Linked DNA regions of Thermochromatium tepidum ATCC 43061. The protein of the gene in region 2 interacts with the protein of the main gene of each other region in a pairwise test. Links are inferred from orthologs where the notes say so. Each region holds a gene or a part of one and is shown on either strand. Other genes may lie near its edges.

Evidence for each region.
Region 1: the proteins of hfq (region 2) and rho interact in binary tests that used the Escherichia coli proteins (3 or more experiments, as listed by UniProt). The link is inferred for Thermochromatium tepidum ATCC 43061 from one-to-one orthologs.

Annotation. Positions count from the first base shown.
Region 1 is NZ_CP039268.1:212,000-225,298, forward strand. Bases 10,321-13,299 are described here. They hold rho (transcription termination factor Rho), read right to left. Parts: upstream 12,449-13,299; coding sequence 11,192-12,448; downstream 10,321-11,191. Other genes in these bases: pbpC (penicillin-binding protein 1C), read left to right, coding at 10,321-11,175; trxA (thioredoxin TrxA), read right to left, coding at 12,646-12,972; E6P07_RS01060 (DEAD/DEAH box helicase), read left to right, coding at 13,199-13,299. Also shown: E6P07_RS00985 (metal ABC transporter permease), read left to right, coding at 1-434; E6P07_RS00990 (Fur family transcriptional regulator), read left to right, coding at 443-901; E6P07_RS00995 (hypothetical protein), read left to right, coding at 911-2,041; E6P07_RS01020 (tetratricopeptide repeat protein), read right to left, coding at 2,726-4,663; E6P07_RS01025 (glycosyltransferase family 2 protein), read right to left, coding at 4,889-5,746; E6P07_RS01030 (tetratricopeptide repeat protein), read right to left, coding at 5,743-7,680; E6P07_RS13980 (pilin), read right to left, coding at 7,771-8,184; E6P07_RS01040 (SEL1-like repeat protein), read left to right, coding at 8,505-9,098; more of pbpC, read left to right, coding at 9,106-10,320. UniProt on the Escherichia coli protein: Facilitates transcription termination by a mechanism that involves Rho binding to the nascent RNA, activation of Rho's RNA-dependent ATPase activity, and release of the mRNA from the DNA template.
Region 2 is NZ_CP039268.1:2,093,254-2,098,870, forward strand. Bases 2,911-5,581 are described here. They hold hfq (RNA chaperone Hfq), read right to left. Parts: upstream 4,537-5,581; coding sequence 4,285-4,536; downstream 2,911-4,284. Other genes in these bases: hflX (ribosome rescue GTPase HflX), read right to left, coding at 2,957-4,243; miaA (tRNA (adenosine(37)-N6)-dimethylallyltransferase MiaA), read right to left, coding at 4,683-5,581. Also shown: E6P07_RS09635 (ATP phosphoribosyltransferase regulatory subunit), read right to left, coding at 1-476; E6P07_RS09640 (DUF2065 domain-containing protein), read right to left, coding at 507-689; protease modulator HflC, read right to left, coding at 838-1,719; FtsH protease activity modulator HflK, read right to left, coding at 1,719-2,888; more of miaA, read right to left, coding at 5,582-5,617. UniProt on the Escherichia coli protein: RNA chaperone that binds small regulatory RNA (sRNAs) and mRNAs to facilitate mRNA translational regulation in response to envelope stress, environmental stress and changes in metabolite concentrations.

The DNA.
Region 1 (13,299 bases), 1.9 Mb from region 2 along the record:
CGGGGTTGGATCTGGCGCTGGTGGTCACGGTCGTGCTCTTCTATCGTCAGTTCTTGGCCGTTACCTTCGACGAGGAATTCGCGCGTCTGCGCGGCGTGCCTGTGGCCTTGTTCTATCTGCTGCTGCTGTGTCTGGTGGCCGTGACCGTGGTGCTGCTGATCCAGGTGGTGGGATTGATCCTGGTCATCGCGCTGCTGACACTGCCAGCGGCCATCGCGGCGCATTATGTCCATTCGCTGGGGGCCATGGTGCTGATCGCCACTGCGCTTGGGGCATTCTTCACCACCCTGGGGCTGGCGCTGTCCTTTAGGCCAGACCTGCCGGCAGGGCCAACCATGGTCTTGCTTGCGGCAGGTGTCTATGTGCTGTCGGCGCTGCTCAGCCGTCAACTATCCATTCGACGTGCCCGGCGTCAGGCCGCGGCCAAAGCTTGATGCGCGTCATGCCGACGACGGGTAATGCCTTGGAACAGGTGCTAAAGCAGGCCGAGGCGCTCTGCCGGCAGCGCGGTGTCAGACTCACACCGCAACGACGGCGGGTGCTGGCGATCCTGTGCGCGGCCGAGCGTCCACTCGGCGCCTATGAGATCTTGGAATCCATGCGCGAGGGCGCGCGCGCCTTGGCCCCGCCGACCGTTTATCGGGCGCTGGATTTTCTGCTCGAACAGGGGCTGGCGCACAAGATCGAGAGTCTGCATGCCTTCGTCGGCTGCACCCATCCCGAGCATCCACATGCCAGCCAGTTCCTCATCTGCACCGAGTGCGGGCGGGTGACCGAGCTGGAAGATGCCACCATCGCTCAGAGCCTGATGCTGGCCGCCGGCGAGACCGGGTTTCGACCGAGCCGTCCGGTGGTCGAGTTGATCGGCACCTGTGCCGATTGTGTGCTCAAGCATCCCTGATCCTCGACTATGCCGGATTGGACCCTATCACTGGTCGTGCTGCTCCTGGGTCTGATCGGGCTCGTTCTGGTGAGTATCGGCGTGCATCGCACGATTGGGGCCATGGTGCATTGGCTCGATCCCGTGGATCCGAGCCGATTCGCACCCTGGCTGGCGCTGGTCACCCTACTTCCGGCGCTGGCGGTAACCTTGCAGGTGGTTGGGTCAGGCGCGGACGCTCTGGTGCTTGGTGCGATCATCGGCGTCCATGTTCTTGGTGTTTTGTTGGCGATCGGGTCTCGTTCGACGCCACATTTGCCATCTCGTCGGCCTTTCGCCCCCCCAGCCCTGCTCCCGCCACGGGGGCGGAGCTGGGCCGAGCCTGTTCATCATCCCTGGTCGCGGGCCTGGAGTCTGGTCGGGGCGGCGGGGCTCGTCTGGGGGCTGGTGCTCAATGGCGATCTCGGGCGAGGCGAGGGCGCCCTGCTGGTTCTGCTGTGTCTGCTCTATCTGACCTGGATGGGTTGGACAGCACGACCCTCAGCCTCGTCGGGGGACGACACTCAAACCCAGGCCCCACCTGCCGGTGCCGGACACCAGACACGACCGGCGCGCGGCTGGTGGCGGCTCTGGGGACTGAGTGCGCATCTCTGTGTAGGGCTGACGCTGCTGGCCATGGGTGCGCGGGTGCTGGCGATGGGGGCGCTCGATCTGGCGCTGGTGCTGGGCCTCGACCACTGGATGCTTGGACTGACGCTTTTGGCACCGGCGAGCGTCATCGCCTCCTGGCTGCCGATCCTGCTTACCAGGTGGTGGCCGAGTGACGGGGCATCGGGATGGACAGTGCCGAGCCTCGCGTTCGACTTTAACCTCGTCAATCTGCTCGGTCTCGTCGGACTGACGGCGCTGACGGCGCCAGACGGACTCCAGTTCAGGCGCGAGACCCTGTGGGCATCCTGGCCGCTGGTGATCCTGACATCGCTTTTGGCGGCCGTCGCGCTCATCCGTGCTGAATCGGCGAGATCCAATGCGATGGGCTCGACCACAGGGGCGTCGTGTAACGCCTCGGTTGACAGAGGCCAAATTGACGATTACGATGCCAGATCTTCGGCTCCGGTTGGTCTTGAGACACCCGGAGATGCATCCGAAGCCGGGGTATAGCGCAGTCTGGTAGCGCGCCTGCTTTGGGAGCAGGATGTCGGGGGTTCGAATCCCTCTACCCCGACCACATGCCTTCCAAGGCGACTAGATCGCCCAAAATGCGTGATCCGAGCTACGCCCAACAAGCGCTCGTAGCTCAGCTGGATAGAGCAACGGCCTTCTAAGCCGTGGGTCGCAGGTTCGAGTCCTGCCGGGCGCGCCACCACGCGAATTCAGGGATGCCAAAACGGCATCGAATGCGATATAATTCCGCTTGGATGCGCCAAGCTGTTTCAATGGTGGACGTAGCTCAGCTGGTAGAGCGCAGGATTGTGGATCCTGTGGTCGTGGGTTCGATCCCCATCGTCCACCCCAAACAAATATAGTTCAAAGGGCTGTTAGCTCAGCTGGTAGAGCAGTGGACTCTTAATCCATCGGTCCGGGGTTCGAATCCCTGACAGCCCACCAAATCTATGCCCCAATAAAAAAAGCGGTTACATGACTGTAACCGCTTTTTTTATTGGGGCGCCCGGTAGGCGCACCCACTTGCTGCCACAAGCGCCTGCGCGCTGGGGTCGATGTCGGGGGCGATAGCGATCCGCTCGGGCGCCTAGGCCGCCTGCCCCTTGGCGCAACGACCCGCGCCCCTCAGTCTTCACGCTTATAGGTGAGATGGGTGATCTGTTCCGAGATCAGCCCGAATCGTCATGGATTGTCGTTGTGGCGACTGGAGGTCTCGAACCCGGCCTGGTCCTTACGCACCTCGTCGGCGAGCTCGTCGAGGACCGCGTCTGTCATGATGCGATCGCGTTTGAGCGGGCGGCGGCGTTCGATGGCGGCCAAGGCGTCGGAGTAGCGATGCTCTTTGAGCAACAGATGGAGCTGCATCTGCAGGATGGGTAATGTCGTGGGCGAGAGTGACTCGGCCTTCGCCAGATGGGCATAGGCGGCCTCGAGATCGCCGATCTCCTTGGCGAAATAGGCCGCATGAAACAGGGTATGGACGTGATAGAGCCAGGTTGTATAGTGAGGATTGTCGAGCAACCTCAGGGTCAACCGATAGACATCCTCGGGCGTGATCGGGGGGCAGGCATTGACTGCGGCCAGCTTTTGGAGCGAATCCAGGTTATAAAACAACTGGAACAATGCCTGGGCGGTAGTGGCCGACTGCATGAGATCGTCCAGGCGTTGGCGGATGTCGTCCTCGCCGGTATGGCCACAGGCATAGAGCAGGATCTGCAGCTTGGCATCGGTACAGTCAGAGCAGGCGTGGGCCGCCCTGTCGATACGCGGTAACGCCGAGCTGATGTCGTCGCCGAAGCCGGCGTGATATATCTCGGCGAGATAGGCAACTGCGCGCTGCGAATTGGGATGTCGTTTTACCCAACTTTCGGCAGCGACCAGGGGCTGGCCCCAGATGGAGGTGGTTCCGTAGAGGATGAGGGCCATCAAGAGGGTATAAACACCAAAGAGCGCCGGCCCGAGACGGGCATAGCGTCCAGGGGCCTGCCAGGCCAGGGCCGACAGGGCCAGGCACAAGCCATAGACGGCCAGATAATTGCGATGCTCGAACATCAGTTCGAGCAGGATGACGGTCGATTCGAGCAGGTGGCCAGTGAAGAACCAGGTCAAGGCAAAGAGCGGCCAGGGGGTGCGCCGGCGGATCAGGACGGCGATCAGGGTCAGGGCCAAAAAGCCGAGAGCAGAGAGGGTCGGAGCCCACCAGCCCCGGATGACGGTCAGGTCGTCATAAAAGGGGCTGAAGGCGGTCGGCTGGGGGAAAAACGCCAGATACAGATACTGCCACAGCAGGACCACCTCGGTCTGCAAGCGCTCGAACACCGACCAACCGCGGAGTGGATCGACGCTGGACCAGTCCTGATTCAAGGTCAAGAGATAGACCAGCAACGCCGCCAGTCCGAGTGAGAGCGTGCCGCGTCTGAGGCGACGGAGGGGGCTGGGTGCGCTCAGGTTCGGCAGCAATACCGCATCGATCACCAGGGCATAGACCGGAAACAGGGCGCCGTTTTCCTTGGCGAGGATGGCAAGCAGGGTCCCGATCCCCAGTCCCAGACCCTGAATCAAGAGGGCCTGCTTCGGGCGTTGCGATTGAATGAAATAGCCATACACGAACACCGTCAAGCCGATCAATCCAAACAGGGTCGCAAGGCTGGTTTGGCGCTGGATGAGGATCAGCGTGGTGGAGGCAAGCAACGGCATGAACGACCACAACGCCGCGGCCCCGAGCGCGATCCAGTCGCTCCTCGCCTCATCCTGGCCGCGCAGCCGCAAGAGCATCGCGCCTAACACATAGAGCAGCACCCCGTTGGCCAGGTGAATGAGGATATTGACGAAACGGGCGTCAGAGGCCGCGTCCATGCGGGGCTGATTGGCATGGATCAGGAAGCTCAGTTGGGCAAGCGGACGCCCGAGCGGCCCCGCACCGCCCTCGGTCACGAAGCGCCAGGCCTCTTCCAGGGTATCGAGCGTCTCCAGGGCCGAGAGGTTAGGGAGATCGTCGTAAAAGACCCAGGCATTCAGACCCTGGAGATAGATGAAACAGGTGGCGCTAAGGAGCAGGATCAAGCCCAGACCGACCGAGACGCGATGTCGGGTGTCTTTGGCAAGGGGCAGGGATCTCATCATGGACTCAATCATGGCTGGAGCGCATTGGCGCCTGTCGATCAGACAATACCATAAAGCCTCCAAGTCAGTGCGCCCTGCCGGGCGCACGTAAAAAGCGCTTCCAGTCATGTAACCGCCCTCCTGCTGCCACAAGCGCCTGCGCGCTGGGGTCGATGTCGGGGGCGATAGCGATCCGCTCGGGCGCCTAGGTCGCCTGCCCCTGGGCGCAACGACCCGCGCCCCTCAGTCTTCGCGCTTATAGGTGAGATGGGTGATCTGTTCCGAGATCAGCCCGATCAGAAAGACGATGACTGAAGCCGACAACAGCAGGGCGCTCATGTTGGTAAAACGCCCTTCGATCGCGAAGGTGTAGCCGTACCAGCCCATGCCGAGCAAGAAAAAAGCGAATGCCACCGGCAGAAAGAGCTTCAAGGGCGAATAGAGGGTGGCGATCTTAAAGATGATCAACAAAAACCGCACGCCGTCGCGAAGCGGGCGGAGATGGCTTTTGCCAATGCGCGGGCGGGCGGTGATGGGTACATAGGCCACCGGATAGGCGCTGCGAAAGAAGGCCATGGTGATGGTGGTCGGATAGGAAAAACCGTTGGGGAGCAGATAGAGAAACTCGCGAAACTTGGCTGCCTGCACGGCACGAAACCCTGAGGTGAGGTCAGAGATCCGATGACCGGTCATGAGGCTGGCGATGCGGTTGTAAACCCCATTGGCGAGGCCGCGACCGAGGTTGGCTTGTGAGCCGCGACCGCGTGCACCGACCACCATGTCGTAGCCCTCGTCGAGCTTGGCCAGGAGCCGCGGGATATCCGCCGGATCGTGCTGACCGTCGGCGTCCATGAACACCAGGATGTCTCCTGTGGCCGCGCGTGCCCCGCTCTTGATCGCCGCGCCATTGCCCATGCCGTAGGGATGGCGGATGACGCGGGCGCCGGCCTCTTCGGCGACGGCGGCAGTGGCGTCGGTTGAGCCATCGTCGACCAGGATGAGCTCGGCCTCGGGTATGACCTCCCGGAGGCGTGGCAGCAGTTGCTGGAGCGAGCGGGCCTCATTCCGGGCAGGGAGGATGATGGAGAGCGTCATCGTCATGGATTGTCGTTGTGGCGACTGGAGGTCTCGAACCCGGCCTGGTCCTTACGCACCTCGTCGGCGAGCTCGTCGAGGACCGCGTCTGTCATGATGCGATCGCGTTTGAGCGGGCGGCGGCGTTCGATGGCGGCCAAGGCGTCGGAGTAGCGATGCTCTTTGAGCAACAGATGGAGCTGCATCTGCAGGATGGGTAATGTCGTGGGCGAGAGTGACTCGGCCTTCGCCAGATGGGCATAGGCGGCCTCGAGATCGCCGATCTCCTTGGCGAAATAGGCCGCATGAAACAGGGTATGGACGTGATAGAGCCAGGTTGTATAGTGAGGATTGTCGAGCAACCTCAGGGTCAACCGATAGACATCCTCGGGCGTGATCGGGGGGCAGGCATTGACTGCGGCCAGCTTTTGGAGCGAATCCAGGTTATAAAACAACTGGAACAATGCCTGGGCGGTAGTGGCCGACTGCATGAGATCGTCCAGGCGTTGGCGGATGTCGTCCTCGCCGGTATGGCCACAGGCATAGAGCAGGATCTGCAGCTTGGCATCGGTACAGTCAGAGCAGGCGTGGGCCGCCCTGTCGATACGCGGTAACGCCGAGCTGATGTCGTCGCCGAAGCCGGCGTGATATATCTCGGCGAGATAGGCAACTGCGCGCTGCGAATTGGGATGTCGTTTTACCCAACTTTCGGCAGCGACCAGGGGCTGGCCCCAGATGGAGGTGGTTCCGTAGAGGATGAGGGCCATCAAGAGGGTATAAACACCAAAGAGCGCCGGCCCGAGACGGGCATAGCGTCCAGGGGCCTGCCAGGCCAGGGCCGACAGGGCCAGGCACAAGCCATAGACGGCCAGATAATTGCGATGCTCGAACATCAGTTCGAGCAGGATGACGGTCGATTCGAGCAGGTGGCCAGTGAAGAACCAGGTCAAGGCAAAGAGCGGCCAGGGGGTGCGCCGGCGGATCAGGACGGCGATCAGGGTCAGGGCCAAAAAGCCGAGAGCAGAGAGGGTCGGAGCCCACCAGCCCCGGATGACGGTCAGGTCGTCATAAAAGGGGCTGAAGGCGGTCGGCTGGGGGAAAAACGCCAGATACAGATACTGCCACAGCAGGACCACCTCGGTCTGCAAGCGCTCGAACACCGACCAACCGCGGAGTGGATCGACGCTGGACCAGTCCTGATTCAAGGTCAAGAGATAGACCAGCAACGCCGCCAGTCCGAGTGAGAGCGTGCCGCGTCTGAGGCGACGGAGGGGGCTGGGTGCGCTCAGGTTCGGCAGCAATACCGCATCGATCACCAGGGCATAGACCGGAAACAGGGCGCCGTTTTCCTTGGCGAGGATGGCAAGCAGGGTCCCGATCCCCAGTCCCAGACCCTGAATCAAGAGGGCCTGCTTCGGGCGTTGCGATTGAATGAAATAGCCATACACGAACACCGTCAAGCCGATCAATCCAAACAGGGTCGCAAGGCTGGTTTGGCGCTGGATGAGGATCAGCGTGGTGGAGGCAAGCAACGGCATGAACGACCACAACGCCGCGGCCCCGAGCGCGATCCAGTCGCTCCTCGCCTCATCCTGGCCGCGCAGCCGCAAGAGCATCGCGCCTAACACATAGAGCAGCACCCCGTTGGCCAGGTGAATGAGGATATTGACGAAACGGGCGTCAGAGGCCGCGTCCATGCGGGGCTGATTGGCATGGATCAGGAAGCTCAGTTGGGCAAGCGGACGCCCGAGCGGCCCCGCACCGCCCTCGGTCACGAAGCGCCAGGCCTCTTCCAGGGTATCGAGCGTCTCCAGGGCCGAGAGGTTACGACGATCGTCGTAAAAGGTCGAGGCATTCAGACCCTGGAGATAGATGAAACAGGTGGCGCTAAGGAGCAGGATCAAGCCCAGACCGACCGAGACGCGATGTCGGGTGTCTTTGGCAAGGGGCAGAGATCTCATCATGACTGGAAGAGCGGCCAAAAAAAAGCCCCGGACACCCAGGGCTTTGTGAGACGGAAAATAAAACCATTCAACCGCAGCGCTTAAGGATCAGCTCTTGCACGAGCCCGGCATCAGACGGTTGGGGTTGCCAGTGCATCTCCAGGTCTTGATCGTACCCGAACCGACAGTCCCTCTCAGGGTGACACGAACGGCCTCGCCAATCTTTGTCCCGGTCGCAACGATCGTCACTGTAGTACCACTCCCACTGACAGTCAAACCTGAGACATACTGGGTCGGCACAAAGCCTGAGGCGCAGCTACTAACCTGGCTAACAGTGCCACCGCCGCCGATGATCTCGGTGGCGCAGGTCCGGGCCGAGCTTGCGGCGAGTACAACCTCAGAGACCTTCGCCTTCTTGGTGTAGTCCTGATAGGCGGGCAACGCGATCGCCGCCAGAACGCCGATGATCGCGACCACGATCATGAGCTCGATCAGGGTAAAGCCTTGCTGGTATCGTTTCATGACAGACTCCGCAATGGAAATGGAAGATATCCGGGCGAGGAACCGGTCAGACAGGCTCGCCTGACCCAGGCCCCTCACCCCAAGGCCAAAGCAAAAGGCGCGCCAACCCTGGCCAAGCCGTCAAACCCTTGGGGCTTCAAGTCATTGCGCGACCAGCCAGCTTGGCCCAGGACACCCGACCGGAATGACGCCGGTCTGTCTGTCGCATCCGACCGTGACAGGGGTCGCCCCTGTCACACCCCACTGTGACAGACGGAGGCTGCCACACCCGGCGCGCTGTAAAAACTCTATCCGCCCCAACCTCAGGGTCCAGATCGAGCATGTACTATATCAGCCTCAATACCGCTGCCGCCCTCACGGGTCTCACCAAACGCACCCTCTGGCGCTACATCGACAGCGGACGCCTCAGTGCCCTCAGCCCGAGCCAACCCGGCGCCAAGACCCAAATCCCCCTCCAGGACGTCCTCGATCTCTCCGGACTCGCCATCGCCCCCGAACACTACCCAACCCTCGTCGATGCCGACCGCGGTGACCCCATCGCCCAATGCGACCTCGGCATCCTGTTGCTCAGCGCCCAACGACCCACCGACGCCATCCCCTGGTTCCAGCGCTCCGCCAACGCCTTCTATCCCGACGCCATGTGCCGGCTCGGACGCGCCTACCTCGCCGGCGAGGGTGTCGAGTACAACCCGGAGCTCGGCCTGCGCTGGATCAAGGGCGCCGCCCGCAAGGGCCACCCGCTCGCCCAGTCCCTGTACGCCTTTCTGCGCGGCCCGACCGGCCAGGAGCTCCTGTGCGCCCAGGGTCCGAGCGCACTGACCGCACTGAATCAGGCGCTCGACGACATCGAGCGTCAAACCTTGCTGAATGCCTTGAACGCCTTCGAGTCGATGAAGGCGCCGCCGGGCGCCTAGGGTCACCATGCGTCGGCTTGCCAAGTTTTCGCTGGCCTTGGTCATCCTCATCGCTGTGGCCCTGGGGGCCAGGCTGTGGCTGGCCGCCTGGATCCAGGCCACGCCCCTGCCCGAGCTGGAGGTGGCAACCTCGCCCCAGATCCTCGACCGCGAGGGTCGACTGTTGCGCGCCTTCCCCGTGGCCGACGGGCGCTGGCGTCTGCCGGTTGCGCTCGACGCGGTCGATCCAGGCTATCTGGAGCGGCTCCTGGCCATCGAGGATCGGCGCTTTCGCGACCATGCCGGGGTTGACCCCTGGGCTCTAGCACGCGCCGCCTGGCAATGGCTCAGACACGGGCGCATCGTCTCCGGTGGCTCGACCATCAGCATGCAGTTGGCGCGTCTGCTCGACGGGCGCTCGACCCAGGATCTCGCCGGAAAGCTACATCAGATGCGTCTGGCCCTGGCCCTAGAACGACGGCTCGACAAGGAGGCCATCCTCACGGCCTATCTCAATCTGACGCCCCAGGGGGGCAACCTTGAGGGGGTACGCGCCGGGGCGCTGGCCTGGTTTGGGCATGAACCGCGCCGACTGACGGCAGCAGAATCGGCGTTCCTGATCGCGCTGCCCCAGGCGCCCGAGACGCGCCGTCCCGATCGCGATCCCCAGGCCCTGCAACGCGCACGCGATGCCATCCTGCGGCGTCTCCAGTCCGCCGGCTTGATCGATGCCGTTGAACTGGCCGGTGCGCTGCGCGAGCCGATACCAAGCACACGCCGCCCCTTGCCCATGCACGCCGCCCATCTGGCTTGGCGTATCCAGCGCGCCCATCCCGAACGCCATGTCCAGCGCCTGACCCTCGACGCCCGCTTGCAGGAACGCCTGGAAACCCTGGCTGCCGAGCGCGCCCGCGCCCTGGGGGATCGGGTCTCGCTCGCCATCCTGGTCGCCGAGCATACCACGGGCGAGGTCTGGGCCTCGGTCGGCTCACCCGATCCGCTCGACGAGACACGCCGGGGCCATATCGACATGACCCGCGCCATCCGCTCGCCTGGATCGACGCTCAAGCCATTGATCTATGGTCTGGCCTTTGAGGATGGCATCGCCCATCCCGAGAGCCTGATCGAGGATCGACCGACCGGCTTCGACGGCTATGTCCCGACCAACTTCGACCGCGCGTTCCAGGGCACGGTCTCGGTGCGCCAGGCCCTCCAGGCCTCACTGAACATCCCCGCCGTCCGGCTGCTGGAGGCCGTGGGGCCGGCCCGTCTGATGGCCCGTCTGCGCCGCGCTGGGATCGAGCCGGCCTTGCCCGAACTCTCGGCACCTGGTCTTGCGATTGGCCTGGGCGGGGTCGGGGTGACGCTCACCGATCTGGTCCGGCTCTATGCCGCGATCGCGCGTGGCGGCGCGCCGGTTGTGCTGCGCGAGTCGCTGGAGCATGACGCTGCGGGCGGCGCCTCGGTGTGGCGTCCGGTGCTGGACGAACGCGCTGCCTGGCTGGTCGGGTCCATCCTCGCCGGGGTGCCGGCGCCGGATCGCGCCACGTCCGACCGGATCGCCTTCAAGACCGGTACCTCCTACGGCTATCGCGACGCCTGGGCCATCGGCTTCGACGGACGCTGGGTGGTGGGCGTCTGGACCGGGCGGGCGGATGGTGCGCCCGTGCCGGGTCTGGCTGGGATCGAGGCCGCCGCGCCCGTGCTCATCGACGTCTTCGCCCAGCTCGGCCCGCGCACGCCGCTACCGCCACCGCCGCCTGGTGTGCGCCCCATGAACCACGCCCAACTGCCCGAGATCCTGCGGCACGTCCCGGCGGCCAGCCGCGCGAGCCCCTCGGCGGCGGCGCTGGAGATCGCCTATCCGCCGCCGGGGGCACGGATCGATCTGGGGTTTGGTGCCTCCTCGCTTGGGGCCCTGGTGCTCAGGGTCCGGGGTGGTACACCGCCCTTTACTTGGTTTGCCGACGGCGCACCCATTGCACGCGAACCCTTTTCTCGGGAAACGCGCTGGACGCCGCCGGGATCGGGCTATGTGACACTGGTCGTCGTCGATGGGCGCGGCGCGTCGGCGCGGGTCGCTGTATGGCTCGAATGAGCCGGTGGGCCTGACTTCAGCCCTTCATGGAGGCAAAGAACTCTTCGTTGGTCTTGGTCGCCTTGAGCTTGTCGTGCAGGAATTCCATCGCCGCCAGCTCGTCCATCGGGTGCAGGATCTTGCGCAGGATCCACATCTTTTGCAGCTCTGATGGACTCATCAGGAGCTCCTCACGCCGGGTGCCGGAGCGATTGATGTTGATCGCGGGGAAGATGCGCTTTTCGGCGATGCGCCGGTCGAGATGGAGCTCCATGTTACCCGTGCCCTTGAACTCTTCGTAGATCACATCGTCCATGCGTGAGCCGGTGTCGATCAGCGCCGTGGCGATGATGGTGAGTGAACCCCCTTCCTCGACGTTGCGCGCGGTACCGAAGAAGCGCTTGGGCCGTTGCAGTGCATTGGCATCGACCCCGCCGGTCAGGACCTTGCCAGAGGAGGGCACGACCGTGTTGTAGGCGCGGGCGAGGCGCGTGATGGAGTCGAGCAGGATGACTACGTCGCGCTTGTGTTCGACCAGGCGCTTGGCCTTTTCGATCACCATCTCGGCGACCTGGACGTGACGGGTGGCCGGCTCGTCGAAGGTCGAGGAGATGACCTCGCCGCGCACCGAGCGCGTCATCTCGGTGACTTCCTCGGGACGCTCGTCGATCAGGAGCACGATCAGATAGCAGTCGGGGTGATTGTGGCCGATCGACTGGGCGATGTTCTGCAACATCATGGTCTTGCCGGCCTTGGGCGGGGAGACGATGAGCCCGCGCTGCCCCTTGCCGATGGGCGCGACCAGATCGATAGTGCGGGCCGTGATGTCCTCGGTGCTGCCGTTGCCGATCTCCAGCGTCAGACGCTTCTGAGCGAACAGCGGCGTGAAGTTCTCGAACAGGATCTTGTTCTTGGCGTTCTCGGGACGGTCGTAGTTGATGTCGTTGACCTTGAGCAGCGCGAAATAGCGTTCGCCGTCTTTGGGCGGTCGAATCTTGCCCGAGATGGTATCGCCGGTGCGCAGCGCAAAGCGTCGGATCTGGCTTGGCGAGACATAGATATCGTCCGGCCCAGCCAGATAGGAGGCATCGGCCGAGCGCAGGAAACCGAACCCATCCGAGAGGATCTCGAGCACGCCGTCGCCATAGATGTCCTCGCCCTTCTTGGCCTGGGCCTTGAGGATGGCGAAGATCAGGTCCTGCTTGCGCGAGCGGGCGACACCTTCGATGTCCATGGATTGCGCCAGGGCCACCAGGTTGGGCACTGGCATCTTTTTGAGTTCAGTTAGGTTCATCACTGTTGTGTTCGTTAGGACGGAAATCGGGATCGGCGACCGCGTCTCGCCGTGGAGGCAATGTCGTCAGGACGTGCAGCGAGTGGCGGCTGGCCGGCTGGAGATGAGGGTGTTTCGATGAACGCCCCGCGTGGACTCGGTTAGGGGTAAGATCCTCGGGACGCGGGGCGCGTCAAGGGCTTTAGCGAGCGCTCAGCTCAGAGATTGCTATCGATGAAGGCCGTCAGCTGCGACTTGGAGACGGCGCCGACCTTGGTTGCCTCGACCTCGCCGCCGCGAAAGAGCATCAGGGTCGGGATACCGCGGATGCCGTAGCGGGGCGGTGTGTTGGGGTTCTCGTCGATGTTGAGCTTGGCGATCTTGACCCGCCCGGCGTATTCATCGGCGATCTCGTCGAGCACGGGAGCGATCATCTTGCAGGGTCCGCACCAGTCGGCCCAGTAGTCGACCAACACCGGATCGGGGGATTTCAGAACCTCTTCCTCGAAGGAATCATCGGTCACATGGACGATGCGATCGCTCACTGAAGTCGTCTCCCAAATAATGTTTGATGGCATGGGCGGGTGAAGGGCATGGCCGAAACGGCATCGCGTCGGTCGGAACGAGGAGTGGGCGGGCGAATTGGCGTTGTTCCGCACCCTTGAGTAAGATGCTATTTGATCCAAAGCGCAGGCAATTTGCAAGTCTTGCCGTCCGCGAGGCTTCGAAACCGCATCTGCAGGCCAACCCGGACGTTCACCGATAGATTCAATGACCAACACACATCTGACCTCGACCCGCTTCGATAGTCTGGCGCTCGATCCCCGGATCCTGGCCGGTCTTGCCGAGGCCGGCTTTGTTTATTGCACCCC
Region 2 (5,617 bases):
CCGATCCCGGCCGTGCGCAATGTCAAAAGCACCAGACGCAGGATCTCGGTATCGCTCTCGATGCCGGCGTGACCATAGATCTCAGCACCGAGCTGTAACGGACTACGGGTGCCGGCGAAGCCGTCCGGGCGCGTATGGAGCACGGTACCAAGGTAACACAGCCGGGTCGGCGCCTCGCGACGCAGATGATGGGCATCCATGCGTGCCACCTGGGGCGTCATGTCGGCACGCACGCCCAGCAGACGTCCGGTGAGCTGGTCGGTGAGCTTGAAGGTCTGGAGATCGAGATCCTGCCCGGTACCGGTCAGGAGCGAATCGAGATAATCGATAAAGGGCGGAATGACCAGCTCATAGCCCCAGCTCGCATAGAGGTCCAGCAGTTCGCGGCGCAGTCCCTCAATGATCCGTGCCTGGGGCGGCAGAACTTCCTCGATACCGGCGGGCAGCAGCCAGCGTTCCTCGTTCAGGGGTAACATGATGACGGTTAGAGAGACAGGGTTTCGGGTTCAGTTGACCAGATACAGCAGTCCGAGACCCGAGATCATGCTGACGAATCCAGCCAGGCGCAGCGAGCGATCGCTTTCGAGCGAGACCATCGCCAGCAGACGCCTAAAACTGGACGGACCGAGGAAGGGCCAGATGCCCTCGATGATGAACACGAGCGAGAGGGCAACCAGGATGTCATGCACGATGATAAAAGGATCCCGCGAGAGTGATCGAGAATCGCCCGGACCGCACCGCACGCCGGGCACGCCAAGGGCCGATATCCTCTCAGAGGTGCACGGATTTGTCCAATGGCTGGAGACCCCGACCGGGCCGGGTCTTCAGCCATTGGGATCAGGGCTGACCGCTCGACTCGCGGAAGAAGCGGAGGAAGTCTGAGTCTGGTTCCAGCACCATGAGGCTACCGCCCTGACCGAAGCTCTGACGATAGGCGGAAAGGCTACGATAGAAGGCGTAGAACTCAGGGGCGGCGTTGAAGGCCCGGGCATAGATCTCGGCCGAACGGGCATCGCCCTCACCGCGAATCTCTTCAGACTCCTTGTAGGCCTCGGCAATGATCACGGTGCGCTGGCGGTCGGCATCGGCGCGGATACGCTCGGCGGCCTCGGCCCCCTTGGCGCGCAGATCGCGTGCCACGCGCTCACGCTCGGCGCGCATCCGCTGATAGACCGAATCACTGACCTCGGGTGGCAGGTCGATCTTCTTGACCCGCACATCGATGACCTCGATCCCCAGATCGGCGGCATTGGCATTGACGTCCCTGGTCAGGGACTCCATCAGCGCCAGCCGGTCGTCCGAGACCACCTCTTGGATGGTGCGCTTGCCGAACTCGTCGCGCAGACTGGTGTTGATGCGCTCGGAGAGCAGGCGGCTGGTGCGTGCATTGTTGCCGCCGGTCGAGCGCAGGAACTGCGCCGGACGCGCGATGCGCCACTTGGCGTAGGAATCGACGATCAAGTCCTTCTTCTCGATCGTCAGGAATCGCTCGGGTTGCGAGTCGAGCGTCTGCAAACGCCGGTCGAACTTGCGGATCTGGTTGAGGAGCGGGATCTTGAAGTGAAGCCCAGGCGCATAGGTATCGGAGACGATCTCACCCAGACGCAGCTTGAGCGCCACCTCGTACTCGCGCACCACGAAGGTGAAGCTGGAGAAGAAGACCACCAGCACCGCCAGACTGATCGGTAGCCAGGTCTTGATCCGGTTGGACTGAGTCATCAGCGCGTCCTCCGCTCACGATCGACCGCCCGCAGCGGCGAATCGACCACCCGTTCGGGCAGTGCCTGGAGGCCATTGCCGACCGACTGAGCGGGCGGATCGGGCTGAGGCATCTGGGACTGTGACTGCCGCATGATCTGATCGATGGGGAGATACATGAGACTGTTGGCACCACTGGTCACGTCAAGCACCACCTTGGCATTTTTGGTCATCACCTCTTCCATCGTCTCCAGATAGAGACGCCGACGGGTGACTTCAGGCGCCTTTTTGTACTCGGCCAGTAGAGCGGAGAAACGCGCGGCCTCACCCTCGGACGAAGCGATCATCCGATCCCGATAGGCCTTGGCATCGGCGATGAGGCGCGCAGCCGCACCACGGGCGTTGGGCAGCACCTCGTTGGCATAGGCCTCGGCCTGATTCTCCAGCCGTTCTTTATCCTCACGCGCCTTGATGGCGTCGTCGAAGGCGGCCTTGACCTGCTCAGGCGGCTTGGCCGGCTGCATATTGACCGAGGTGACGAGCAGGCCGGTCTTGTAGCGGTCTATCAACGCCTGGATGCGATCCTTGATGGTCACGGACACCGCGCCGCGTCCCTCGGTCATGACAAAATCGAGCTTGCTTTGGCCGATGACCACGCGCGCCACAGTGGCGGTGGCGTCATTGAGGGTACGCTCGGGATCCTGATCCTGGAACAGATAGTCGGCGGCATCCTGGATGCGCGACTGGACCGTCAGCTCGACCTCGACGATGTTCTCGTCCCGGGTGAGCATGGCGGCCTTGTAACTCAGGGTCGAGACCTCATCGACATTGACCTTGACCACGGACTCGATCGGCAGCGGGATATGCCAGTGCGGACCCGGCCCTGTGGTATCGACATAGCCTCCAAACCGCATCACCACCCCGCGTTCAGCCGGCTCGACGATATAAATACCACTCGCCAACCAGATGACGGCCAGGATACCAAAGATGACGCCGATGACCTTGGTGCTGAGCCGAGCGCCGCCGCCTCCCGGACGTCTGCCCGTGGGACTTCCATCGCCGCCGAACAGACCACCGAGCCGCTCCTGGAGCTTGCGCACCACCTCGTCAAGATCCGGCGGACCCTGATCACCACCGCCCTTGCCGCTCCAGGGGTCTTTTTGACTGCCACCTGGTTCATTCCAGGCCATAGCTTCTCCGTCTTTCTATTCAGAAGTTTCATCGATCGATGACCGAGATTGTACGGGAGACGATCCGATCACGGCAAACGCGCCTGTAGACGCTCCAGGTCTGCCGGCGTGATCGCGCAGCGCAGCTCCCAACCGCCCGAGTCGAGTGGGCGATCCTCAATCACATGGGCATGACGATAGAACCAGGCGCGCCGCTTGCCCTCAGAAGGGCCCAGGATAAAGGTTTTGATCGCGCGCTCGCCGCCGGTCAATTCGATCAGCGCCTGGCGCAGCAGATCCAGACCCGCGCCTGTACGCGCCGAGACCCAGACCCGCACCGGGCGCCCCTCGGCGTCGCGTTCCAGACGGGGCATCTCGCCGTCCAGTCGGTCGATCTTATTGAAGACCTCCAATCGGGGGCGCTCGTAACTGCCGATCTCGGCGAGCACCCTCTCGACCTCAGCCATCAGACGCGATCGATTGGCCGCCGCTGCGTCGATCACATGCAGGAGTAGGCTGGCGCCGCGTGTCTCTTCCAACGTCGAGCGAAAGGCGGCGACCAGCTCGTGCGGCAACCGGCTGACGAAGCCCACGGTATCGGCCAATACGACATTAACACCGCCGGGCAGATCCAGACGGCGCAGGGTCGGGTCCAGGGTCGCGAACAATTGATCGGCCTCCAGTACGCCTGCTTCAGTCAGGCAATTGAAGAGGGTCGACTTGCCGGCATTGGTATAGCCGACCAGCGAGACCACCGGCAGTTCGGCCTTGGCGCGCGCCTTGCGCCCCTGGGCGCGCCGGGCCTCGAGGCGCTGGAGCCGGCGCTCCAACATGGCCACGCGTGCGGCCAACAACCGGCGGTCGGTCTCCAGCTGCGTCTCACCCGGACCGCGCAGACCGATGCCGCCCTTCTGACGTTCCAGGTGGGTCCAGCCGCGCACCAATCGGGTCGAGAGATGCTTAAGCTGGGCCAGCTCGACCTGGAGCTTGCCCTCGAAGGAGCGCGCGCGCTGGGCGAAGATGTCGAGGATCAACCCGGAACGGTCGATCACCCGGCATTGCAGCAGACGCTCCAGGTTGCGCTCCTGGGCCGGACTGAGTGGATGGTTGAAGATGACCAGCTCGGCCTCGGTGGCCCTGACCAGGGCCTTGAGTTCCTCGGCCTTGCCCGAGCCGATGAAGAGACGCGCATCGGGCGTGGCACGTGCGCCGCCGAGGCATCCCAACACCTCGGCGCCGGCCGCCTGGGCGAGCAGGACAAACTCCTCGCGTTCGTCGGCCTCGCGCGCCGATCCGTGCCCGATGTCGAGATCGACCAGCACCGCCCGCTCGCCGGCCTTGGGACGCTCGAAGACGAGTGAGTGGCCTCGTGCGATGGGCCGGACCGCAATGGCCGGAACCGCCGCGGATGACTTGCTCAAGGGGACTCTGGCTCGGAACCTTCGGTGTCGTTTGTCGGCAACCGGACGTTGCGCGCCGGCACCACGGTCGAGATGGCGTGTTTGTAGATCATCTGACTGACGTTGTTCTTGAGCAGCACCACGAACTGGTCGAACGACTCGATCTGGCCCTGGAGCTTGATGCCATTGACCAGGAAGATGGAGACTGGAACATGCTCCTTCCGTAGGGCGTTGAGAAAGGGATCTTGAAGGCTTTGTCCCTTGGACATGGGATTGGCTCCTTGTTGTTGTCGATGACGCAGGTGCCCAGCTGAAAACCGCCGCGACCGCGGGTAACGGGGTCGGGCCGAATGCGGAGGAGTGGCTGCTGGGACGAACCACAGCTTCGCACAAAACGCTCCACCAAATGAATGCATCAGGTGCCGTTCCAGCGACTGCCCGCCGCCGCACCTGACCCGGGATGTTCGTCCTTGAGCTTGAACGCAATGAGTTCGAGCACAGCCGCCAAGGGATCGGGTTCGTCGTCAATCCAGTGGCAATCCGGCTCGGCGCGCAGCCAGGTCAGCTGCCGCTTGGCGAGCTGACGGGTGGCGATGATGCCGCGCTGCACCATGTCGTCCCAAGTACTTTCGCCACGCAGATAGTTTAAGACCTGGCGGTAGCCGACGCACCGCATCGACGGGAGATCGGGCGTCAGATCGCCGCGTGCCCAAAGCTGAGAGACCTCATCGACCAGCCCAAGTTCCAGCATGCCGCGAAAACGGCGCTCGATCCGGGCGTTGAGGATGGCGCGATCGCTCGGCGCGCGCGCGAGTTTCAGTAGCCGAAACGGTAGGGCCTCGTGCCTGGCGTTGCGGATCAGGTCGCTCATCGCCCGTCCGCTGAGTGCCTGGACTTCGAGTGCGCGCTGGATACGCTGGGGGTCATTGGGATGGATGCGTGCAGCGGCGTCCGGGTCGAGTTTAGCCAGGCGTGCGTGCATCGCGGCCCAGCCGAGACGTTTGGCCTCGGCGTCGAGTGCGGCACGCACCTCGGCATCGGCGCTCGGCAGCCGTGCCAGACCCTGCTGCAGGGCGCGGAAATAGAGCATGGTGCCACCGATCAGGAGCGGAATGCGTCCGCGGGTGCTGATCTCATGCATGGCGGCCAGGGCGTCCTCACGAAAGCGCGCGGCTGAGTAGGACTCGGTCGGATCCAGGATGTCGATCAGGCGATGCGGGGTGCGTGCCAGGATCTCGGGCCCGGGCTTGGCAGTGCCGATATCCAGGCCCCGATAGATCATAGCCGAATCGACGCTGATGATCTCGCACGGCAGACGCTCGACCAGTTGCAAGGCCAGATCGGTCTTGC